2 regions of the Massilia sp. LjRoot122 genome follow, and region 1 is predicted to be linked to the other one. Evidence: predicted binding sites of a transcription regulator. Region 1 holds the regulator's gene; the other holds the start of a gene.
What was found. The regulator FliA, encoded in region 1, starts transcription of late flagellar genes. The targets are predictions, from matches to a motif close to CTAAAGTTTNNNNNNNNNNNGCCGNTA.
Positions count from the first base shown of each region.

Region 2: a site for FliA is predicted at 6,306-6,332, ahead of ACSQ25_RS18100 (flagellar protein FliT). Genes of this name have one in related genera too.

Region 1 covers NZ_CAXUPB020000001.1:1,255,263-1,265,547, forward strand. The annotation lists gene flhA (flagellar biosynthesis protein FlhA) at 1-1,065, shown strand, start outside; gene ACSQ25_RS05430 (mannose-1-phosphate guanylyltransferase/mannose-6-phosphate isomerase) at 1,170-2,588, opposite strand; gene ACSQ25_RS05435 (hypothetical protein) at 3,067-3,297, shown strand; gene flhF (flagellar biosynthesis protein FlhF) at 3,553-4,989, shown strand; gene ACSQ25_RS05445 (MinD/ParA family ATP-binding protein) at 4,982-5,779, shown strand; gene ACSQ25_RS05450 (RNA polymerase sigma factor FliA) at 5,920-6,651, shown strand; gene ACSQ25_RS05455 (flagellar motor protein) at 6,633-7,376, shown strand; gene motD (flagellar motor protein MotD) at 7,389-8,117, shown strand; gene ACSQ25_RS05465 (hypothetical protein) at 8,136-8,630, shown strand; gene ACSQ25_RS05470 (M35 family metallo-endopeptidase) at 8,675-9,763, opposite strand; gene ACSQ25_RS05475 (M35 family metallo-endopeptidase) at 9,991-10,285, opposite strand, start outside.
Region 2 covers NZ_CAXUPB020000001.1:4,132,693-4,142,977, reverse strand. The annotation lists gene bufB (MNIO family bufferin maturase) at 1-1,539, shown strand, start outside; gene ACSQ25_RS18125 (DUF883 family protein) at 1,544-1,825, opposite strand; gene ACSQ25_RS18120 (RNA-binding S4 domain-containing protein) at 1,938-2,150, opposite strand; gene fumC (class II fumarate hydratase) at 2,169-3,566, opposite strand; gene ACSQ25_RS18110 (type IV pilus assembly protein FimV) at 3,695-4,645, shown strand; gene ACSQ25_RS18105 (HDOD domain-containing protein) at 4,970-5,914, shown strand; gene ACSQ25_RS18100 (flagellar protein FliT) at 5,974-6,255, opposite strand; gene ACSQ25_RS18095 (M1 family metallopeptidase) at 6,591-9,218, shown strand; gene ACSQ25_RS18090 (M13 family metallopeptidase) at 9,256-10,285, shown strand, end outside.

The DNA.
Region 1 (10,285 bases):
GCAGCCGCCCCGGCCGAGTCGGAAGAAGCGACCTGGCAGGACGTCATGGCGGTCGACACCCTCGGTCTGGAAGTGGGCTACCGCCTGATCCCGCTGGTCGACAAGACCCAGGGCGGCGAGCTGCTCAAGCGCATCAAGGGCATCCGCAAGAAGTTCGCCCAAGAAGTCGGCTTCCTGGCGCCGCCGGTGCACATCCGCGACAACCTGGAACTCAAGCCCTCGGCCTACCGCATCACCCTCAAGGGCGTGGAAGTGGGCACCGGCGAAGCCATGAACGGCCAGTTCCTGGCGATCAACCCGGGCATGGCCAGCGGCACGCTGCCGGGCCTGGTGACGACCGATCCGGCCTTCGGCCTGCCGGCGACCTGGATCGACGCCAGCCTGCGCGACGAAGCTCAGAGCATGGGCTACACCGTGGTCGACGCCGGCACCGTGGTGGCGACCCACCTGAACCATCTAATCACGACCCATGCGTCGGAACTGCTGGGCCGCCTGGAAGTGCAGGCGCTGCTGGACCACTTGGGCAGGGAAACGCCGAAACTGGTTGAAGACCTGGTACCGAAGGTCGTGTCGCTGTCGACCCTGCAGAAAGTGCTGCAGAACCTGCTGCAGGAAGGCGTGCACATCCGTGACATGCGCACCATCATCGAGTCACTGTCGGAATACGCCAACCAGACCCAGGATCCGGGCGAGCTGACCGCGATGGTGCGAGTGGCGCTGGGCCGGGCGATCGTGCAGCAGCTGTTCCCTGGCACCAATGAGCTGTCAGTCATGACCCTCGACAACCGCCTCGAGCGTCTGTTGATGCAGGCAATGGGCGCGGGCGGCGACGGCGCCGGCATCGAGCCAGGCCTGGCCGACACCATCGCCCAGCAGGCGGCGAATGCGGCGGCGCAGCAGGAACAGATGGGCCTGAGCCCGGTGCTGCTGGTGCCGGCTCCGCTACGCGTGCTGCTCTCGCGCTTCCTGCGCCGTGCAGTGCCGCAGTTGAAGGTGCTCTCGCACAACGAAATTCCGGAGACGAAGACGATTCGGGTGACCAGCCTGGTGGGCGTGCCGATGTAGTCGGAAGTAAGGATCGGTAGGTCAGGCAATCGACTGTCGCAACAGTCGATTGCCCGACAGTAGCTTCTGACGTAGTAATTTACGTCAGCGCAGACTGAGGTAATTTAAGTACGCAGATAGATGTCTTCAAAGCGCACAATGTCGTCTTCGCCCAGATAGCTGCCAGATTGCACTTCAATCAGGTGCAGCGGGAGCTTGCCCGGGTTTTCAAGGCGATGTGTCATGCCGATCGGGATATACGTGGATTCGTTTTCCGACAACAGACTCATCTTGTCGCCACATGTAACGAGGGCGGTGCCCGATACCACGATCCAGTGCTCGGCGCGATGATGATGCATCTGCAGCGATAGCTTTTCCCCCGGTTTGACGGTGATGCGCTTGACCTGAAAGCGGTCGCCGGCATCAATACCTTCGTAATGGCCCCACGGCCGGTAGACTCGGGTGTGGTGTACATGCTCGGTACGTTCGTTCACCTTGAGGTGTTCGACAACGTTCTTGACACGCTGGACATGGTCCTTGTGCGAGACCAATACTGCGTCGGGCGTCTCGACTACTACCAGATCTTTGACACCGACGACAGCGACAACACGACTCTCTGCGCGTACTAAAGTATTGCTCACGCCGTCCAGATAAACGTCCCCGCGTTGCACATTACCGTCAGCGTCCGCACACTGCACATCAGCCAGCGCCGCCCACGAGCCGACATCGCTCCAGCCGATGTCTGCAGCTATAACCACGCCGCTAGACGTGTGTTCCATCACAGCGTAGTCAATCGAATTGGAAGGGCAGGCTGCGAAAGCAGCTCCATCTAGGCGGCAGAAATCCAGGTCACGATAGGCGCTTTGCATGGCCAACTTGGTAGCCTCGGCAATCGCCGGTGCATGCTGCGCGATCTCAGCGAGGAAACGATCTGCACGGAACATGAACATACCGCTGTTCCAGTAATAGCCGCCTGCGGATAAGAATCCTTCTGCAGTGTTGTGGTCCGGCTTTTCAACAAAGCGCTCGATTCTGTAACTATCAGCGCTGCCTCCAATTAGTTGCCCGCGCTGGATGTAGCCATAACCTGTGTCGGGACTATTCGGGACGATACCGAAAGTAACCAAAGAGCCGTTTTGAACTAACGCCGCTGCCCGGTCAACTGACCGAAGAAAAGCGTCATTCTTCTCGATCACGTGATCAGCAGGCAACACCAGCATGATCGCATCTGGGTCCTGAGCGTGCAGGTAAAGAGCTGCAGTGGCGATCGCAGGTGCGGTATTGCGGCCAACCGGCTCAAGCAAAATGCCTTGTGGGGCAATGCCCACCTCGCGTAGTTGCTCAGCAACTAAAAAACGGTGCTCGTTGCCACAGACGACTAGCGGAGCCGTGAACCTTTGGCAGTCATGGACGCGTAGAGCGGTCTCCTGCAGCATTGTTTTGTCGGTTACCAAAGGGAGCAGTTGTTTGGGCATCACTGCACGCGACAGTGGCCATAAACGGGTTCCGACGCCGCCAGAGAGAATAACTGGGCAAATCTTCATGAGATACTTTTCTTAATTTAATCTGTGTTTGGGTTGTACTTTAAGTAATAGAGTGCTTATATTTCAAGGCGTCTCCGGCGTCCAATGCGTCTGTTCGCTTCAGTTCCAACTACTAGTGAGCAACTTAGCAGCGAAAATTGACATAGGCTAACAAACTAGTTTACCCGAAAAAGTAACGGTGAGTACTTGTTTGTGAGCTAATCCCGCGCAGTCGTGCTTGCAGCGATATGCGGCCGATAAAGGTGCTGTGGCCCAGCTAAATTCCAATTACCAAACTATCTGGTAACCGGTCTCATCCGGGGTTTGTAACAAATGCTGAGTAAATGGTCGTAGCACAAAGTATCTAGACTGTCAAGATGCTGATGGTTTCCGATCCTTGCCTCAAGGAATTGCTTAATGTCTAGTTAGTGCGATATCGAACAGATATTATTTATGCATGCGTGCTAGGATCGTATCTCCAATGAGAAGGAGACGATCGATGATGCATCTAAATAATCGCGTTCAAAGCTCGGCACCCACGATCGAGCGTTCAATTCAGGCTGAAGCATCTATCTACACACGGGAGCAGTTCCGCGCCATCCTGGCCCGACAGCCAGAGTGGAAGGTTCGTGCTGCACTCGAAGAAGGGAACATCCCCAGTTCCAACATCGCACAGGCGATCGAATGGCTCGAAGAGCAAGCGGTCGAACATCGCGGTTACTGGAGCTGATTGTCTGCACGTAGAAGTAAGCTGAGCAGCAGACGAAGTTACGCCAGCTCGAGTAGCTGGCGTTTGTCGTTGGCCGAGCTGCCGGGCGTTTATGCGATAGAACATTCCTTCCAAGATCCCTAAGTTGAAATAGGGCTCTTTCCCCTCCCTTTTCCCAAGATGGTTTCCCCACGGCATCGCCAATAATGCTGACTATGGACGGGCAATTGTGCCCATCGCAAATAGAACAGTACAGTTGAAGTGCGGAGAACAACGATGAACGTGAAGAAATTTACAGCGGCTACTTCCCGTGACGCCTTGCGCAAGGTGCGCGAGGCGCTCGGCCCTGACGCGGTCATCCTCTCCAACCGCCCGGTCGACGGCGTGGTCGAGATCCTGGCACTGGACAACGACGATGTCGCCTCGCTGGCTTCCCCCGCCATCGAAGAGCCGCAGAAGCCGTCCTTCCAGGGCTTCCAGGCCTTCGACAGCGACTTCGACCCGGAACCCGTCTTCACCCGCGCCCCGGCCGCCCCTGAACCACGCCAGCCGGCACCGCGCGCCGCCGCTCCCAGGCTGGATGCGTTCGCCGGCCAAGCCTACGTCGAGCGCCGTACCGCGCCAGTCGCCGAGCCGGAAGTCCCGCCGACCTACGTCAACCGCCGCGCCCCTGCTCAGGAGTCGGCGATCGACATGGCCGCCATGACCCAGATGATGAGCGCCGCCATCGCCCAGGCCAAGGAATCGGCCGCGCTCGAGATGAGCGGCATGATGAACGAGATCCGCGCCATGCGCGGCCTGATGGAAACCCAGCTGGCCGAACTGTCCTGGAACGCGACGGCCCAGCGCGAGCCGCAGAAGGCCGCCGTGCTGCGCGAGATGCTGGCAGCCGGCTTCTCCGCCACGCTGGCGCGCTACCTGATCGACAAGATGCCCGCCACCAAGGACGCGGCCGATGCGCTGCGCTGGATCAAGACCGTCCTCGCCCGTAACCTGACCACCATCACGAACGAAGACGACCTGTTGAACAAAGGCGGCGTCTTCGCCCTGGTCGGCCCGACCGGCGTCGGCAAGACCACCACCACCGCCAAGCTGGCGGCGCGCTGCGTGATGCGCCACGGCCCGGACAAGCTGGCCCTGATCACCACCGACGCCTACCGTATCGGCGGCCATGAGCAGCTGCGCATCTACGGCAAGATCCTGGGCGTGATGGTGCACTCGGTGAAGGACGAGGCCGACCTGCGCATCGCCCTCAAAGAACTCAAGAACAAGCACACCGTCCTGATCGACACCATCGGCATGTCGCAGCGCGACCAGATGGTGACGGAACAGGTGGCGATGCTGTCCGAATCCGGCGCCGACGTGAAGCGCCTGCTGTGCCTGAACGCGACCTCGACCAACGAGACCCTGAACGAAGTGGTGCGCGCCTATCAGGGCAGCGGCCTGGCCGGCTGCATCATGACCAAGCTGGACGAAGCCGCCTCGATCGGCAACGTGCTGGACGTCGTGATCCGCCAGAAGCTGAACCTGCACTACATCTCGAACGGCCAGCGCGTGCCGGAAGACCTGCACCTGGCCGACCGCGCCATGCTGATCGACCGCGCTTTCCGCAATACCCGCAATGCCTCCGCCCAGTTCGGCGACGCCGACCTGCCGATGATGATGGCCGCAGCTGGCCAGGACCGCAACCTGCGCGAGGTGCAGCTTGGCTAGTTTCGATTTCGACCAGGCCGAAGGCCTGCGCCGCATGCTGCAGGGCCCGCGCCCGCGCATCGTCACCTTCCTTTCCGCTACGCCTGAAGACGACAAGGGCGCCATGCTGGTCAACCTGGGCGCCTCGCTGGCCCAGCTGGGGAACGAAGTCCTGATCGTCGACGCCTGCGAGCGCGACTACGGCGTGGCGCGCCGGCTGGGCCTGAGCCGCGCCGCCACGCTGGCGGACGTGGCGCGCCAGGAGTGCGGCCTGAACCAGGTGATCCACCAGGTCCCGCAAGGCTTCTCGGTCGCGTCGCTCGGCGATCCAAAGGACAGTGCGGATACGCGCCGCCTGGCCAAGACCTTCGACGTGCTGGTCAAGCAGGCCGGCATCGTGATGGTCGACGGCGAGCTGGGTCCGGATGGCGAATTCCCGCTGGCGCTGATGGCCAGTTCGGAGATCGTGGTGCAGGTCGGGACCTCGGCCGCCTCGATCACGAATGCCTATGCGCTGATCAAGCGCCTGGCGCAGCAGCTGGGCCGCCGTCCCTTCGGCATCCTGGTGACCGGCGCGACGGAGGCGGAGGCCAAGCTTGTATACGATAATATGTCAACTGCGGCAACACGTTACCTGGCGGTCAGCCTGAGCGCCATGGGTTCGGTGCCGGCCGACGAGTACCTGCACCGCGCCGCGCGCCTGGGCCGGGCGGTGGTCGATGCCTTCCCGCTGGCGGGGGCCTCGGTCGCCTTCCGGCGCCTGGCAGGGAAGTTCGCGCTGCACGCGATGCCGGGCCTGGGCAGGGGATAATCGTAGGGTGGTCGGCTTTGCCGACCGCGCGTCCAGCCAGTGTCAGCGATGTGGTAACGCGTCTGCTGGTTGAACGCGCGGTCGGCAGAGCCGACCACCCTACGGAAAAGCAGAGATAGCGGAAGAGAAAAGCAAAACGCATGTACACGGTCAAAGGGAAAGCGGACAAGAACCATTTGCTGACGGAGCACATGCCGTTGGTGAAGCGTCTTGCCCACCACATGAAGGCCAAGCTGCCGCCTTCGGTGGAAGTCGATGACCTGGTGCAGGCCGGCATGATGGGCCTGCTCGACGCGATCAACCGCTACGAAGACAACCACGGCGCCCAGTTCGAGACCTATGCCGTGCTGCGCATCCGCGGCGCCATGCTGGACGAGCTGCGCAACAGCGACTGGATGCCGCGCAGTACGCGCCAGAACATGCGCAAGGTCGAGGCCGCGATGGAGGCGCTGCAGCAGCGCCTGGGCCGCCCGGCCAGCGAATCCGAGATCGCCAAGTCGCTCAAGATGTCGCTCGCCGACTACCAGGAGATGCTGGGCGACGGCGGCGGCCACCAGCTGCTCTACTACGAAGACTTCCACGACTCCGAGGAGGGCAGTGACGGCTTCCTCGACCGCTATGCGGTGGACGACAGCGACCCGCTGCGCAGCCTGCTCGATACGGGCTTCCGCCAGGCCGTGATCGACGCCATCGACAACCTGCCGCCGCGCGAGAAGATGCTGATGGGCCTCTACTACGAAGAAGAGCTGAACCTGAAGGAAATCGGTGCCGTCATGGGCGTGAGCGAATCGCGGGTGTCGCAGCTGCACACCCAGGCCGTGTCGCGCCTGCGCGCCGCCCTCAAGGAGCAGTTGTGGACTGGGCAAGCGTAGCCGGCCTGGTGCTCGCGCTCGCGGGCATCCTGGTCGGCCATACGCTGGACGGCGGCAAGTTCGCTTCGCTGGTGCAGCCGGCCGCCTTTGCCATCGTGGTGGTCGGCACGCTGGGGGCCACCCTGCTGCAGAGCGAGCGGCGCAGCTTCATGCTGGGCCTGCGCATGCTGCGCTGGGTGTTCTTCCCGCCGAAGTCCGGGCGCGACAAGCTGTCGCGCGAGATCGCGCTGTGGAGCCTGTCCGCGCGGCGCGACGGCCTGCTCTCGCTCGAGCAGTACATGGCCACCCCCGACAGATTCATCCAGAAGGGCCTGCGCCTGGTGGTCGACGGCATCCATCCCGACAAGATCCGCAGCCTGCTCGAGAACGAGATCAACGCCTACGAATTCTCGCAGCGCCAGGCGGCGCGCATCTGGGAATCGGCGGCCGGCTATGCGCCCACCATCGGCATCCTGGGAGCGGTGCTGGGCCTGATCCACGTGATGGAAAACCTGTCCGACCCCTCGCGCCTCGGTTCCGGCATCGCGGTGGCCTTCGTCTCCACCGTCTACGGCGTGGGGCTGGCCAACCTGTTCTTCTACCCGGTGGGGAACAAGCTGAAGGGCATCGTCACCGACAAGGTAGCCCAGTACGAAATCCTCGCCGAAGTCTTCCACGACCTCGCCAGCGGCGACCACACCCGCGTGGTCGACGAGCGGGTGGCGAGCCTGCTCGCGCGCCATTAAGGGCTGCCCGGCATGGCGCGAAAACGCTACGACGACGGCCCCGGCGAACACCACGAGCGCTGGCTGATCTCCTACGCCGATTTCATCACGCTGCTGTTCGCCTTCTTTGTCGTCATGTATGCGATCTCCATCGTTAACGAAGGTAAGTACGCGGTGCTGTCCGAAGCGCTGGGCGACGCCTTCGGCGGGCGCAGCGTGGCGCCGCAGGCGCATACCAGCGTCGAGCCGGTGCTGCCGCTGTCGCACATCGTCAACCGCAAGCGCCAGGAGGCGGCGCGGCGCGAGCGCGAGCGCATGGAGGTGCTGGCGAAAGACCTGACCGCGACCCTGATGCCGCTGGTGAAATCGGGCCAGGTGCGGGTGACGCAGAACGCGCGCGGCATCGGCATCGAACTCAACGCCAGCATGCTGTTCGCGCAGGGCGAAGCGACCCTGCAGCAGGAGGCGCGCGCGGTGCTGGGCCAGGTGGCGGGGCTGCTGAAGAACGCTCCGCACCGGATCGAGGTCGAAGGCCATACCGACAAGCTGCCGATCACCAACGAGAAGTTCGCCTCGAACTGGGAACTGTCGGCGGTGCGCGCGGCCAGCGTGGTGCGCCTGTTCATCGAGAACGGGGTACAGGATGCGCGCCTGTCCGCCATCGGCCACGGCGCCACGCGTCCGGTGGCGCCGAACGACACGCCGGCCAACCAGGCGCGCAACCGGCGCGTGGCGGTGATGATCCTGGCGTCCATGCCATAACAAACTTCGGGAGACTCCATGCATGTCAAACGTATCCCTCCAGCGCTGCTGCTGGTCCTCGGAGGCCTGGTGAGCGCGGCCGGCGCCGTCGGCGCGGTGGAAAAGGAGGCGCAGGTGCGCCACCAGCTCGAAGTCGAGACGGCCGGCGCCAAGGTGAAAGTGCGCCTGATCGTCGAGAACCATGGCGACACCACCATCTACGTCCCGCGCGAAGTCGCCGCCGGCGACGAGATCACCGGACGGCGCTTCGACCTGCGCGATGCCACGGGCAAGCCGGTCGGCTATACCGGCATGATGGTCAAGCGCGGCGCGCTCACGGCCGGCGACTACCAGGCGGTGGCGCCGCACACCATGCACATGAATACCATCGACATCACGCCTTCCTATGCCTTCGCGAAGGGAAAGCACAGCTACGAGATCCGCTACGACGGCCCGTGGCTGGCGGATGTCGCGCAGCTCGAGGCCGTCAGGAACAGTCCGGCGGCGCCGGTCAGGTTCAGCTTCAGCAAATAAAAAACGGGCCGGTATTCCGGCCCGTCGTCATGCCGGGTATCAGCTTAGTTCAGCGCAGGCGTGTTCTCGCCGAAGTATTCATGCGAGTCGGCGTTCTGCACCGCCAGGTCCGGATTGCTGATCGCCAGGCTGGCCGCGCCCGATTGGCCGTACACATGGTCATCGGTACCGGCCACCACGTTGAAGTGGCTCATCTCGTGCACCAGGGTGCCGCCCTTCGAATCGGTGCCGGTCATCGGCGCCGCCCAGAAGGCCTTGCAGACGTAGATCTTGTACGGCTGGGTCGGATACACATAGGCGTAGTAAGTCTTGTTGCAGCCGCAGTCGACCGTCACCGGCTTGTTCGCGAAGGCGTCCTTGATGGCGGCGAAGTGCGACTTGACGGTGGCCACGCGGGTGCTGGTGTTGGTGCCGAACCACTTGGTGTAGCGGGTGCCGATCACGCCGCGCTGCATGTAGGCGTCGCCGTCGCTCGCCATCGCCGAGCCGGCCGACATCGCCTGGGTGACCGTGGTCTGCTGGGTGGTGGTGCACCTGCTGAAGCTCAGGCTGGCGGCGGACGGCTGGGCGGCGGCCTGCTTCATCGCTTCGATGTCGAGCATCACCTGCGACTTCTGGCCGCGCGCGAAGCGGCCGTCGATCCACACGGAGGCCGGCGCGGACACCAGGGTGGCGTTGTCACCGCCGGCGTCGCCCGGGGCGTCCAGGAACAGCTGCGGCGACATCTGCTTGTAGCTGATCTGGTAGTCGCCGCTGACGCTCATGTCGTACAGGGCCGAGAGTTCGACCTTGACGCTGTGCGAGGCGCCCGGCTTGAGCAGGAAGTAGTCGGCCCGGGTCGGGGCCGCGCGCTTGATGTGGGCGCCGAGGTAGGGCACCGGCTGGCCGTCGCGCCTGATGTCGAACAGCGCTTCCTCCATGCCTTCGAAGGGCGTGCGTGCCTTCATGATGTACTGCGGCGCGCCCGAGTTGTTGGTGATGGTGACGCGTACCACCACGTCGTCGTTCTGTCCCAGCGCGTTCTTTTCGGGAACCACGGTGACCGCCACGCCCTTCGGCGCCGCGGCGACGTTGCAGGCTGCCGCGAGCGCAGCCATGCCCAATGCCGACTTCCAGATGCCTTTCAAGCTCATGCTCATTCTCCGTATGAAAATTAGTTATGCGGCTCTACTCCAGCCTTATCGAGCTATCCATGAGACATGAGATAACTCAAGTGGATATTTACGGAAACATGGATTTGTGTAAAGTTGAATCGACGCGAACGTGACAATTTTTGTGAAGTGTCAACAAAACGCAAAAATCGGCAATCGTGCGCTGGCGGTTTGTATACACAAGTGCTAGCAATTCGGATATGCGCTGGCTACTGCTGCGGCGGCGAATTCTCACCAAAATACTCATGCGAATCGGCGTTGCGGACGGCGCGCGCCGGGTCCATGCGCGCCAGCTCGGCCGCACCCTGCTGGCCATACACGTGGTCGTCGGTGGCGGCCACCACGTCGAAGTGGCTCAGCTCGTGCAGCAGGGTGCCGCCGCGCGAGTCGGTGCCGGTCAGCGGCGCCGTCCAGAAGGCCTTGCAGACGTAGATCGCATAGGGCTGGGCCGGGTACACGTAGGCGAAATAATCCTCGTTGCAGCCGCAGTCGATCTTCAGGGGC
Region 2 (10,285 bases), 2.9 Mb from region 1:
GTCCACAGCGAGAACTACCTCGCCCGCGCCGGCTGGGACTGGCATGTCCTTACCCAGCTGCGCCGTGACTATCCCCTCAGCCTGCATGGTGTCGGGCTCGGCCTCGGCTCGGCGCGCGGCTTTTCCGATGCCCACCTGGAACGCGTGCGCGCCCTGGTCGAGGCCGTCGATCCCTTCCTCGTTTCCGAACACCTGAGCTGGGGCGCGCTGGCCGACCGCCAGCTCAACGACCTGCTGCCGCTGACCCTCGATGAAGCCGCGCTGGCGCTGCTGTGCGACCGGGTCGACCGGGTGCAGAACCTGCTGGGCCGCCGCCTGCTGGTCGAGAACGTCTCGACCTATGTGCGCTTCCGCGCCGATACCATGAGCGAGGCCGCCTTCCTGGCCGAACTGGCGCGCCGCACCGGCTGCGGCATCCTGCTCGACGTCAACAATCTCTACGTCAACCAGCACAACCACGGCGAAGACGCGCTGGCCGCGATCGCCGCGCTCCCCGTGCACAGCGTCGGCGAAATCCACCTCGCCGGCCACCTGGAAACGCCGCTGGCCCTGGTCGACCACCACGGCGCCGCGGTGGCCGAGCCGGTCTGGGCCTTGTACCGCGCCGCGCTGCGGCGCTTCGGCCGGGTACCTTCCCTGGTCGAGTGGGACGCCGACCTGCCGCCGCTCGAGGTCCTGGTGGCGGAGGCCGCCAAGGCCGGGGCGATCGCAGCGGACTACCCCGTGCCGCATGCCGCGCCCGCGAGCCGCACGCCGGCGCCGCCGCCGGCGCCGAACGAGGCCCTCGCCACGCTCCAGCAGCAATTCGGCGCGGCCCTGTTCGACCGTCGGCAGGAAGCCGCCTTGCAGCCCCTGCTTGGCGCGGGCGGGCTGGAGCGGCTGGCGCTGTACCGCGGCAACCTGACTGCCGGCTGGGAGCGCGCCCTCGGCGAAGCCTGTCCGGTATTGCGCCGGCTGGTGGGAGAAGAATTTTTCGCAGGCCTGGCGCGTGCCTACGGCAAGGCATTGCCCTCGCAGGATCCCGACCTGGCCGGCTTCGGCGCGCGCTTTGCCGATTTCCTGGCCGGATTCGCACCAGGCGCGGCCTATCCTTATTTGCCCGACGTGGCGCGCCTGGAGTGGGCCGTCCACCGCGCCTGCCTGGCGCCGGACCGGACGCCGCTCGGGATCGCGGCACTGACGGAGATGGCGCCGGCAACGCTCGATGCCGCCCGCTTCACCCTGCATCCCTCCGTGAGCCTGCTGCACAGCCCCTGGGCCGTGGGCGCACTGTGGCAGGCGCACCAGCCGGGCGGTCCGGACCTGCCGGCGCAGGTGGATACGCCGTGCACGCTACTTGTCGTGCGGCGCGGCTGGCGGGTGGAGGTGGTGGAACTGGGCGCACCCGAGGCGGCGGCCCTGGCGCGGCTGGCGGCGGGCGCCAGCTTTGGCGAGGCCATCGATGCCGCGTTGGCGCTCGAGGCGGCGCCCGACATCGGCGCCATGCTGCAGGGCTGGTTCAGGCTCGGTGTTGTCGCCGCGATTGCGGCCGACGGATAAGTTCTTAGTGGAAAGCGCGCAGGATGCGCTGTTCACCGGTCCGGTCGCGGAAACGTTCATTGGCGGCGCGGGTGGCGGCCATCATGCGTTCGAGCTGGGCGTCTTCGAAACGCGCCAGTTCCTCATTCGCCGCTTCCAGTGCCAGCGCCAGCTTGGCGCGGGCATTCTGGTACAGCACGCTGGTGTAATGATCGGTGTTTTTCAGCAGCTCTTCCGCGTTCTCGATGACGAGACGCAGGTCTCCGATGAGCTGCTCCTGGGATTGGGCGCGGTTCGGGGTTTCCATCGCTTCACCTTTGGCCGGTTGATTTAAGTCGACTCTGACGACTTAAAATATAAACAAGGAAGCCCCGCTCTGTTTGTTAGCGCGCAAACATAAGCCCGCTGTTTTAGCCCCCTTATTGCACCCGGATCTGCAGGTCGCCGAGGCTGACCGTCTGGCCGCTGCGGATCTTCGCGGTCTTGCGCAGTTCCTGCTTGCCGTCGACCGACACCACGCCGCTGGCGACCATGTTCTTGCCGGCGCCGCCGCTGTCGACCAGGCCGACCAGCTTCAGCAGTTGGTTGAGCTCGACGAATTCCGACGTCAAATCGAATACTACTTTTTGCATGTTTATCCTCAGTAATTATTAGTCGACCGGATCCGGGCGGGTCATGTCGATCGGCACGATCCACTGGTCGAACTGCTGCCCGGTGACGAAACCGGACTGCAGCGCGGCCTGGCGCAGGGTCAGGCCCTCGTGCGACGCCGTCTTGGCGATTTGCGCGGCGCGATCATACCCGATGTGCGGGGCCAGTGCGGTCACCAGCATCAGGGATTTTTCCATCAGCTCGGCGATGCGGGCGTGGTTCGGCTCGATGCCCTGGACGCAGTGCTCGTCGAAGGAACGCATGCCGTCGGCCAGCAGGCGCGCGCTCTGCAGGAAGTTGTGGGCGATCATGGGCTTGAACACGTTCAGCTCGAAATTACCCTGGGAGCCGCCGACCGTGATCGCGACGTCGTTGCCGAACACCTGGCAGCACAGCATCGTCAGCGCCTCGCACTGGGTCGGATTGACCTTGCCCGGCATGATCGAGCTGCCCGGTTCGTTTTCCGGGATCGTGATTTCACCCAGGCCCGAGCGCGGGCCCGAGGCCATCCAGCGCACGTCGTTGGCGATCTTCATGAGGGCCGTGGCCAGGGTCTTGAAGGCGCCGTGGGCGGATACCATGGCGTCGTGCCCGGCCAGCGCCATGAATTTGTTGGGCGCGCTCTTGAAGCTCAGGCCGGTGCGCGAGCCGAGCTCGGCCGCGATGCGCGGCGCGAAGTCGGGGTGAGCGTTCAGCCCGGTGCCTACCGCCGTGCCGCCTGCGGCCAGCAGGAGCAGGCCGGGCAGGGTGGAGCGGATCGCGCTTTCCGCGAATTCCAGCTGGGCGACGTAGCCGGAGAACTCCTGGCCCAGGGTCAGGGGCGTGGCGTCCTGCAGGTGGGTGCGGCCGATCTTGACGATGGATTCGAAATCGCGCGACTTGCGCAGCAGGGTGCCGCGCAACTGTCCGAGTGCCGGCAGCAGGTTCTGGGCCACGGCGATCGCGGCGGCCACGTGCATGGCGGTCGGGAAGATGTCGTTCGAGGACTGGCCCATGTTGACGTGGTCGTTCGGGTGCAGCAAGCGTTTCTCGCCGCGCTCGCCACCCATCAGCTCGGAACCCCGGTTGGCCAGCACCTCATTCATGTTCATATTGCTCTGGGTGCCGGAACCGGTCTGCCAGACGGCCAGCGGGAATGCGTCCGGGTGACGGCCTTCCAGCACCTCGTCGGCGGCGCGGATGATGGCCTCGGCCTTGTCCGCCGGGAGCTTGCCGAGCGAACGGTTGACCGCGGCGGCGGCGCGCTTGACCTGGGCCAGGGCCGCGACCAGTTCCGGCGCCATGCGCTCGCTCGAGATGTGGAAATGGTGGAGCGAACGCTGGGTCTGGGCGCCCCACAGCTGCTGTGCGGGGACCTCGATCGGGCCGAAACTGTCCTTCTCAATCCTGTTGTCCATGGCTGTCCTGTGAATGAATGCGGGCTCTGGCTAAAGAGTTTAGCCGATTGTCCGATATATACGCTCTGGCTTCATTTTCGGTTCCCGCTATGGCTTGCCGCCTTCCACTGTTATTCACTTGCGCGCTGTTGGCCGGCGCTGCCCCGGCGGCCGAGCTCGGCGAACCGCGCGTGAGCTCCTGGCTCGGCCAGCCGCTGGTGGCCGACATCGAGCTCACCATGCTGGAAGACGCCGCCACTCCGGTCGGGGTGCGCCTGGCGCATCCGAACGTCTACCGCGGCGCCAACATCGGCATGCCGGCGGTGCTGTCCACGCTCAGGATGTCGGTGATGCGGCGCGACGGGCGCCAGTTCCTGCACATCACCTCGCTCGGCCCGGTCGCGTCGGAACACCTGCATCTGTACCTGGAGCTGGCCGACGGTTCGCAGCGGAGCGTGCGGCTGGCGACCCTGTGGCTGACACCGGATCCAAATCCTGTCCCGGCGCCGGTTGCTGCCCCGGTCATCGCCAAGGCGGTCGAGCCCGAGCTGAAGCCGGTACCGAAACAGGAGCCTGCGCCCAGGCCGGTCCCGGCCAGGCCGAAGCCGGTTCCCGTGGCGCGCAAGGCCGCCGAGCCCGTCGCCGTCAAACCCACTCCGGCCCCGGCCGGCGCCGCCTGCGCGCCCCAGCCCCGGCAAGAGGTCGATGCCTGCGTCGTGCTGGGTGCGAAGAACGCCTTGCTGCGCGAGCAGTTGGGCAATCTCGAGGACAAGGTGAGGCTGCTGCAGGTGGCGGCGGGTGCCGCGCCGGCCCCGGCCGCGCAAGCCGTCAAGGTCCACAAGCCGAAGAAGAAAAAGCCGGAACCGCCGCCGGAGCCCGGCACGCCCTGGCTGCTGGTGGGTGCCGGCGCCGGCGCGCTGGCGCTGCTGGCCGGACTGGTGCTCGTCCTGCGCCGCAGGAAGGCGGCGCGGCGCAAGGACAGTCCGCGCGTCGGCCTGGGAGCGCGCCTGAAAGCACGCCTGCAGCGCAAGGCGGCGCCGGTTGCGGCGGTCGAGCCGACCCTGGAACGGGGTGCGCACGAGTCGTCTACACAAGTCTGATTTTTCCGCTATACTGGTTTCGTGGTCGCGAGATCATGAACGGCACAGAGGCCTGGCGCAGCCACCACCGATAGCGTGGCGCGGAAAGCAGGCAGACGTTGAAGAAACGCCTGTGTCCGGAAGCAGTTTGTCTGCCAACTGCGGCAGCGGACGCCGGATGCAACCGGCAAGAGGCGACGCCAGGAGATACCTGGAGGTCGCTCTCCCCGATTCCGTGGCCGAGCCTTCCGCTCGGACACATCCAAAAGCGCCTGCGAGCGCTTTTGTCGTTTCAGGCGCCGGACAGGCTACAATCCACCTTGCATGAAAAACTGGATCAATCGCTTGTTGAGCACCCCGGAACCCCAGGCGTCCACGCCCGAGGTTGCCGCCCCACAGCCCGATGCGGTCACTGGGGACGATGCTGCGATCGATACCCTGTATTACCGCTGGCTGGCCGGACCGGCCGGCTTCGACGCGCCGCCGGACACCGAGCGCCTGATCCTGGAGCAGGTGAGCACGCTGGCCCAGAATCCGGCCCTCGCGGCCGAGCTGGTGCCGCGCGTTCCGGAGCTGATCCCCAAGCTGCTGCGCAGCCTGCGCGACGAAAGCGTCGGCACGGGCGAGCTGGCCGCGCAGGTGGCCGAAGACGTGGTGCTGGTGGCCGAAGTGCTGCGCGAGGCGAACAGCGCCTATTACCGGCCGGCCACCCCGATCAAGACCCTGGACGCGGCGATCATGCTGATCGGCCAGAACGGCCTGCGCATGCTGCTGGCGCGGGTCGCCTTCCGGCCGCTGATCAAGCTGCACGAGGCGGGCTTCGCGCGCCGGGCCGCGCCGCTGGTATGGAACCATTCAGAAAAATGCGCGGTGGCAGCCAGCCTGATGGCGTCCGCGGTTGCCGCCGACTTCTTCGAATCCTGCCTGGCCGGGCTGATGCAGGATGTCGGGCTGGTGGTGGCCTTCCGGCTGGCCGACCGCGTCTGCCACAACGGCAAGGTGCCGGCCTCCGAAACCTTTGGGGTGGAGCTGCTGGCGCGCAGCCGGCAGTTGTCGGCGGTCATCGCCAGGCATTGGGATTTCCCGGACAAGGTCGCCGACGCGATCGCGCAGGCGGGTGGGGCGGGCGGATCGAGCCTGGCGCAGGCGCTGGCGCAGGGCGACCGCATCGCCAAGCTGCGCCTGCTGATCGATGCCGGCCTGGTGAGCGAGGACGACGCCCTCGTCATGGAAGGGCTGAACGGTTACGAGCGGCGCTGCCTCGGCAAGCTGAGCAAGCTGGACGAATAATCGTCCGCCAAGAAAAAAGGCACCCGCAGGTGCCTTGATCTCGATAATCCTGTTTTACATCAGTGTGCGCACATTGCGCGGTCCAGCTGGCCCATCCAGGGCTCGGTCACGTCGCGGATCGCGCGGTCATTGGCCATCAGCTGCTTGATCAGGTCGATCTTGCGCTGGCGCTTGGCGCCGTCCAGTGCCGGCACGCCGCCGATCGCGGCACCCGCCGCCACGCTTGCCTGCGCGTTCAGCTTGTCGAAACCCGTCCAGTCGCCGGCTTCGGCGGCGCCCTTCATCTGGCCGGTAATGCCGGCGAGGTTTTCGTACATCGAGAGGACGTCGTTCGAGGTCATGTTAGCACCGAGACAAGTAACCTGGCCGGATTGCCGGGTATCTAAGGGATTTACGGATGGGTTTTCGGGAACTTTAGGGTCTTTTGAAAAAAAATTTAAAATTTTTTCGTTTGGATACAAATGTTGCCAGTCATGCATGTTCAAACTGGGTCGCATGACCCAGAATACTTCTCCCCATTCCCCGGTTTCAGCAGTCTGGCCCGGTTTTTTGCAGTCTGTCGCAATCCGGGAGCAGGCGGCGCCCGGCTTTCTTACAGTGCGTGCTGGGTTCCCACGCCGTGGTGCGCAGGAATCATCAAATAAAAACAGATTCGAGAGAGAGACTTATGAGAGACATGCCAGTCGCCCGGGCTGCCACGGCCGCAGCCGCGCTTGCGTTCGCGCTGAGCGCCGGGACTGCACAGGCCGAGGCGCCGTATTCCTTCGCGGCCACGCCGGGCAAGCTGCCGAAGGACGTGGTGCCGCTGCAGTACACGGCCCACGTCATCCCGGACGTCGCCGCGAACACCTTCCGCGGCAGCCAGACGGTCGAGATCGAAGTCTTGAAACCGACCTCGACGATCATGCTGAACGCCGACAACATGCAGATCGACGCCGCCAGCCTCAGCGGCAATGGACTCGCCGGCAAACTGAAGCTCGAGCCCATCCTCGACAAGCAGCAGCAAACCCTGCGCTTCAAGCTGGCCCAGCCGTTGGCGCCGGGTAAATACGAACTGGCGATGCAATTCCGCGGCCAGATCAACCGCGAAGGGCGCGGCCTGTTCTACGTGAACTACAAGGCCGGCGGCGCCGATAAAAAGCTGATCGCCACCACGATGGCGCCGACCGACGCCCGCCGCATGCTCCCGACCTGGGACGAGCCGGCCTTCCGCGCCCGCTTCAAGCTCAGCGTCGACGTGCCGGGCAACTTCAAGGCCTATTCCAATACGCCGGTCGAAAAGCGCGAAGAGATCGGCGGCGGCATGCAGCGCCTCAGCTTCGGCACTACCCCGAAGATGCCGAGCTACCTGGTGGTGCTGGTGGCGGGCGAACTCGAGCGCCTGTCCGCCAAACAGGACGGCGTCGACATCGGCATCGTCACCACCGAGGGCAAGCTCGGCTCGGCCACCTTCCCGCTGGCCGCCAGCCGCGACCTGCTGCGCTACTTCAATCACTACTTCGGCATCCGTTATCCGCTGCCCAAGCTGGACCAGATCGCGATCCCGGGCGGCTTCAACGGCGCCATGGAAAACTGGGGCGCGGTGGTCTACAACGAGCCGACCCTGCTGTACGACCCGAAGAAGAGCCCCGAGCGGGTCAAGAAGTTCACCTTCAACATCAATGCCCACGAAATCGCCCACCAGTGGTTCGGCAACCTGGTGACCATGGCCTGGTGGGACAACCTGTGGCTGAACGAGGGCTTCGCCTCCTGGATGGCGGCCAAGGCCACCGACCACTTCCACCCGGAATGGCGCCCCTACCTGGAGGGCATGGCCGAGCGCGAATACGTGATGAACCTGGATGCGCGCAAGACCACCCACCCGATCCAGACCCCGATCCAGACCGAGGAGCAGGCCGCCGCCGCCTTCGACGCGATCACCTACCTGAAGGGCCAGGCCTTCCTGCGCATGCTCGAGGCCTACCTGGGCGAAGACGCCTTCCGCAAGGGCATGCGCGCCTACATGGCGAAGCACCAGTATTCGAATACCACCTCCGCCGACCTGTGGGTGGCCCTGGAAAAGGCCTCCGGCAAGCCGGTCGAGAAGCTGGCGTCGGACTGGACCCTGCAGCCGGGCTTCCCCCTGATCAAGGTCGAGCAGGCCTGCGAGGACGGCAAGCGCAAGGTCACGCTGTCGCAGGAACAGTATCGCCTCGACGAGCCGCCCAAGCAGCAGCGCCTGTGGAACGTGCCGCTGCAGGTCGGCACCGTCAACGGCAGGGCCTGGTACACCCTGCTGTCCGGCACGAGCGGCACGGTGACCCAGGCCAGTTGCGAAGGCACCCTGGTGGTCGATCCGCACAGCGTCGGCTACTTCCGCATCCAGTACGACCCGGCCAGCTTCCGCGCCCTGGCCGGGCAGGCGCCGCGCCTGCCGGACAGCACGCGCCTGAAGCTGTTGTCCGACACCTGGAGCTTCGCCTCGAACGGCCGCATGGGCCTGGACGGCTACCTCGATCTGGTGCGCAAGTACGGCGACGAGCCGCGCGTGGCGGTCTGGGATGCCATCCTGTCCAACCTGCGTACGCTCGACTCGCTGGCGCGCGGGGAACCGGAGCAAGCCCTGATCCGCCGCTTCCTGATCGGCTTCGCCCGCCCCAAGTTCGACAAGCTCGGCTGGGAAGAAAAGCCGGGCGAGACCGCCGAGGACACCCAGCTGCGCGGCATGCTGGCCACCGCGCTGGCGCGCGCCGGCGACCCGCAGGCGATCGCCGAGGGCAAGGCCCGTTTCGCGCGCTACCTCAAGGATCCGGAGTCGGTGAATCCGGGCATGATCGATTTCGTCATGAGCACCGCCGGCCGCTATGCCGACCAGGCGACCTACGACGCCCTGGCCGCGCGCACCGCGAACGCCCCGACCAGCGAGGAGCGCAACCGCTTCGGCCGCGCGCTCACCAGCGCGCAGGACCCGGCGCTGGCGGCGCGCACGCTGCAGGCCCTGCTGTCGCCGCAGACCCCGCCGGACCTGGTGCCCTACATCCTCGGCGGTGTCGCGGGCGAGCACCTCGACCAGACCTGGAACTTCGCCGTCGCCAACCGCGACGCCCTGCTCGCGAATATGGAAGCGCTGGGCCGCAACAGCATGTTCGCCAGCATCGTCGCCTCGTCCGCCAAGCCAGCGCATGCGGACATGATGGAAGCCTATATGCGCAAGAACTTCGGCCCGGACGGCCTTGTCGAAGCCGAACGCGTCGGTAATGGGGTGCGTATCCGCGCCGACCAGAAGGCGCGCCTGCTACCGCAGGTCCGTGCCGCCCTGCAATGACAGACTTAGAACCTTTACCAAGAGAAGAAGGGAAGCCATGAAAACCAGCTGGACTCCGATCAAGACCGCGGTCACCCTGGCGCTGTGCGGCGCCGCATTCGGCTTTGCTCCCGCGTTTGCGGCCGAGCAGGGCGCCAACGCCGGCGTGGCGGCAACGAAGCCGGCAGGCGCCGTCGTGCTGCCGGGCGACGATTTCTACGCTTACGCCAACGGCGAGTGGATGGCCAAGACCGAGATCCCGGCCGACCGCGGCTCCTGGGGTGCGATGTACGCGCTGGCCGAAGAGACCAATGCCCGCATCGTCAAGCTGATCGAGGAAGCGGGGGTGAACAAATCCGCCAGCGCCGAAGCGCGCAAGGCGGCCGACTTCTACACCGCCTGGATGAACGAAGCGGCGATCGAATCGGCGGGCCTGGCTTCGCTCAAGCCGCGCCTGGCGAAGATCGATGCGATCAAGGACCGCGCCGCGCTCTCGCGCGTGCTGGGCGAATTCCTGCGCGCCGACGTCGACCCGCTGAATGCCACCAACTTCAACACCCCGAACCTGTTCGGCGTGTGGTTCAACCAGGGTTTGACCGATCCCTCGCGCAACGTCCCTTATCTGCTGCAGGGCGGCATCGGCCTGCCGGACCGCGCCTACTACCTCGACAACAGTCCGAAGATGGCCGAGCTGCGCAGCAAGTACCAGCAGTACATCGCCGCGATGCTCAAGCTCGCGGGCTATGACAACGTCGAAGCGCGCGCCACCAAGATCTTCGCGCTGGAATCTGAACTGGCCGAGAGCCACGCTTCGCGCGAAGAGTCGGCCGATGTCCAGAAGGCCAACAATACCTGGACGATGAAGGACTTCGCCGCCAAGGCCCCGGGCATGGACTGGAAGGCCTTCATGCAGGGCGCGCACCTGGCAGGCCAGGACCGTTTCATCGCCTACCATCCGGGTGCGCTCAAGGGAGCGGCCGAGCAGGTGGCTGCCACCGACCTGGCGACCTGGAAGGACTACCTGGCCTTCCACAGCCTGAACCAGTTCGCCAGCACCCTGCCGAAGGCCTACGCGGACCTGCGCTTCG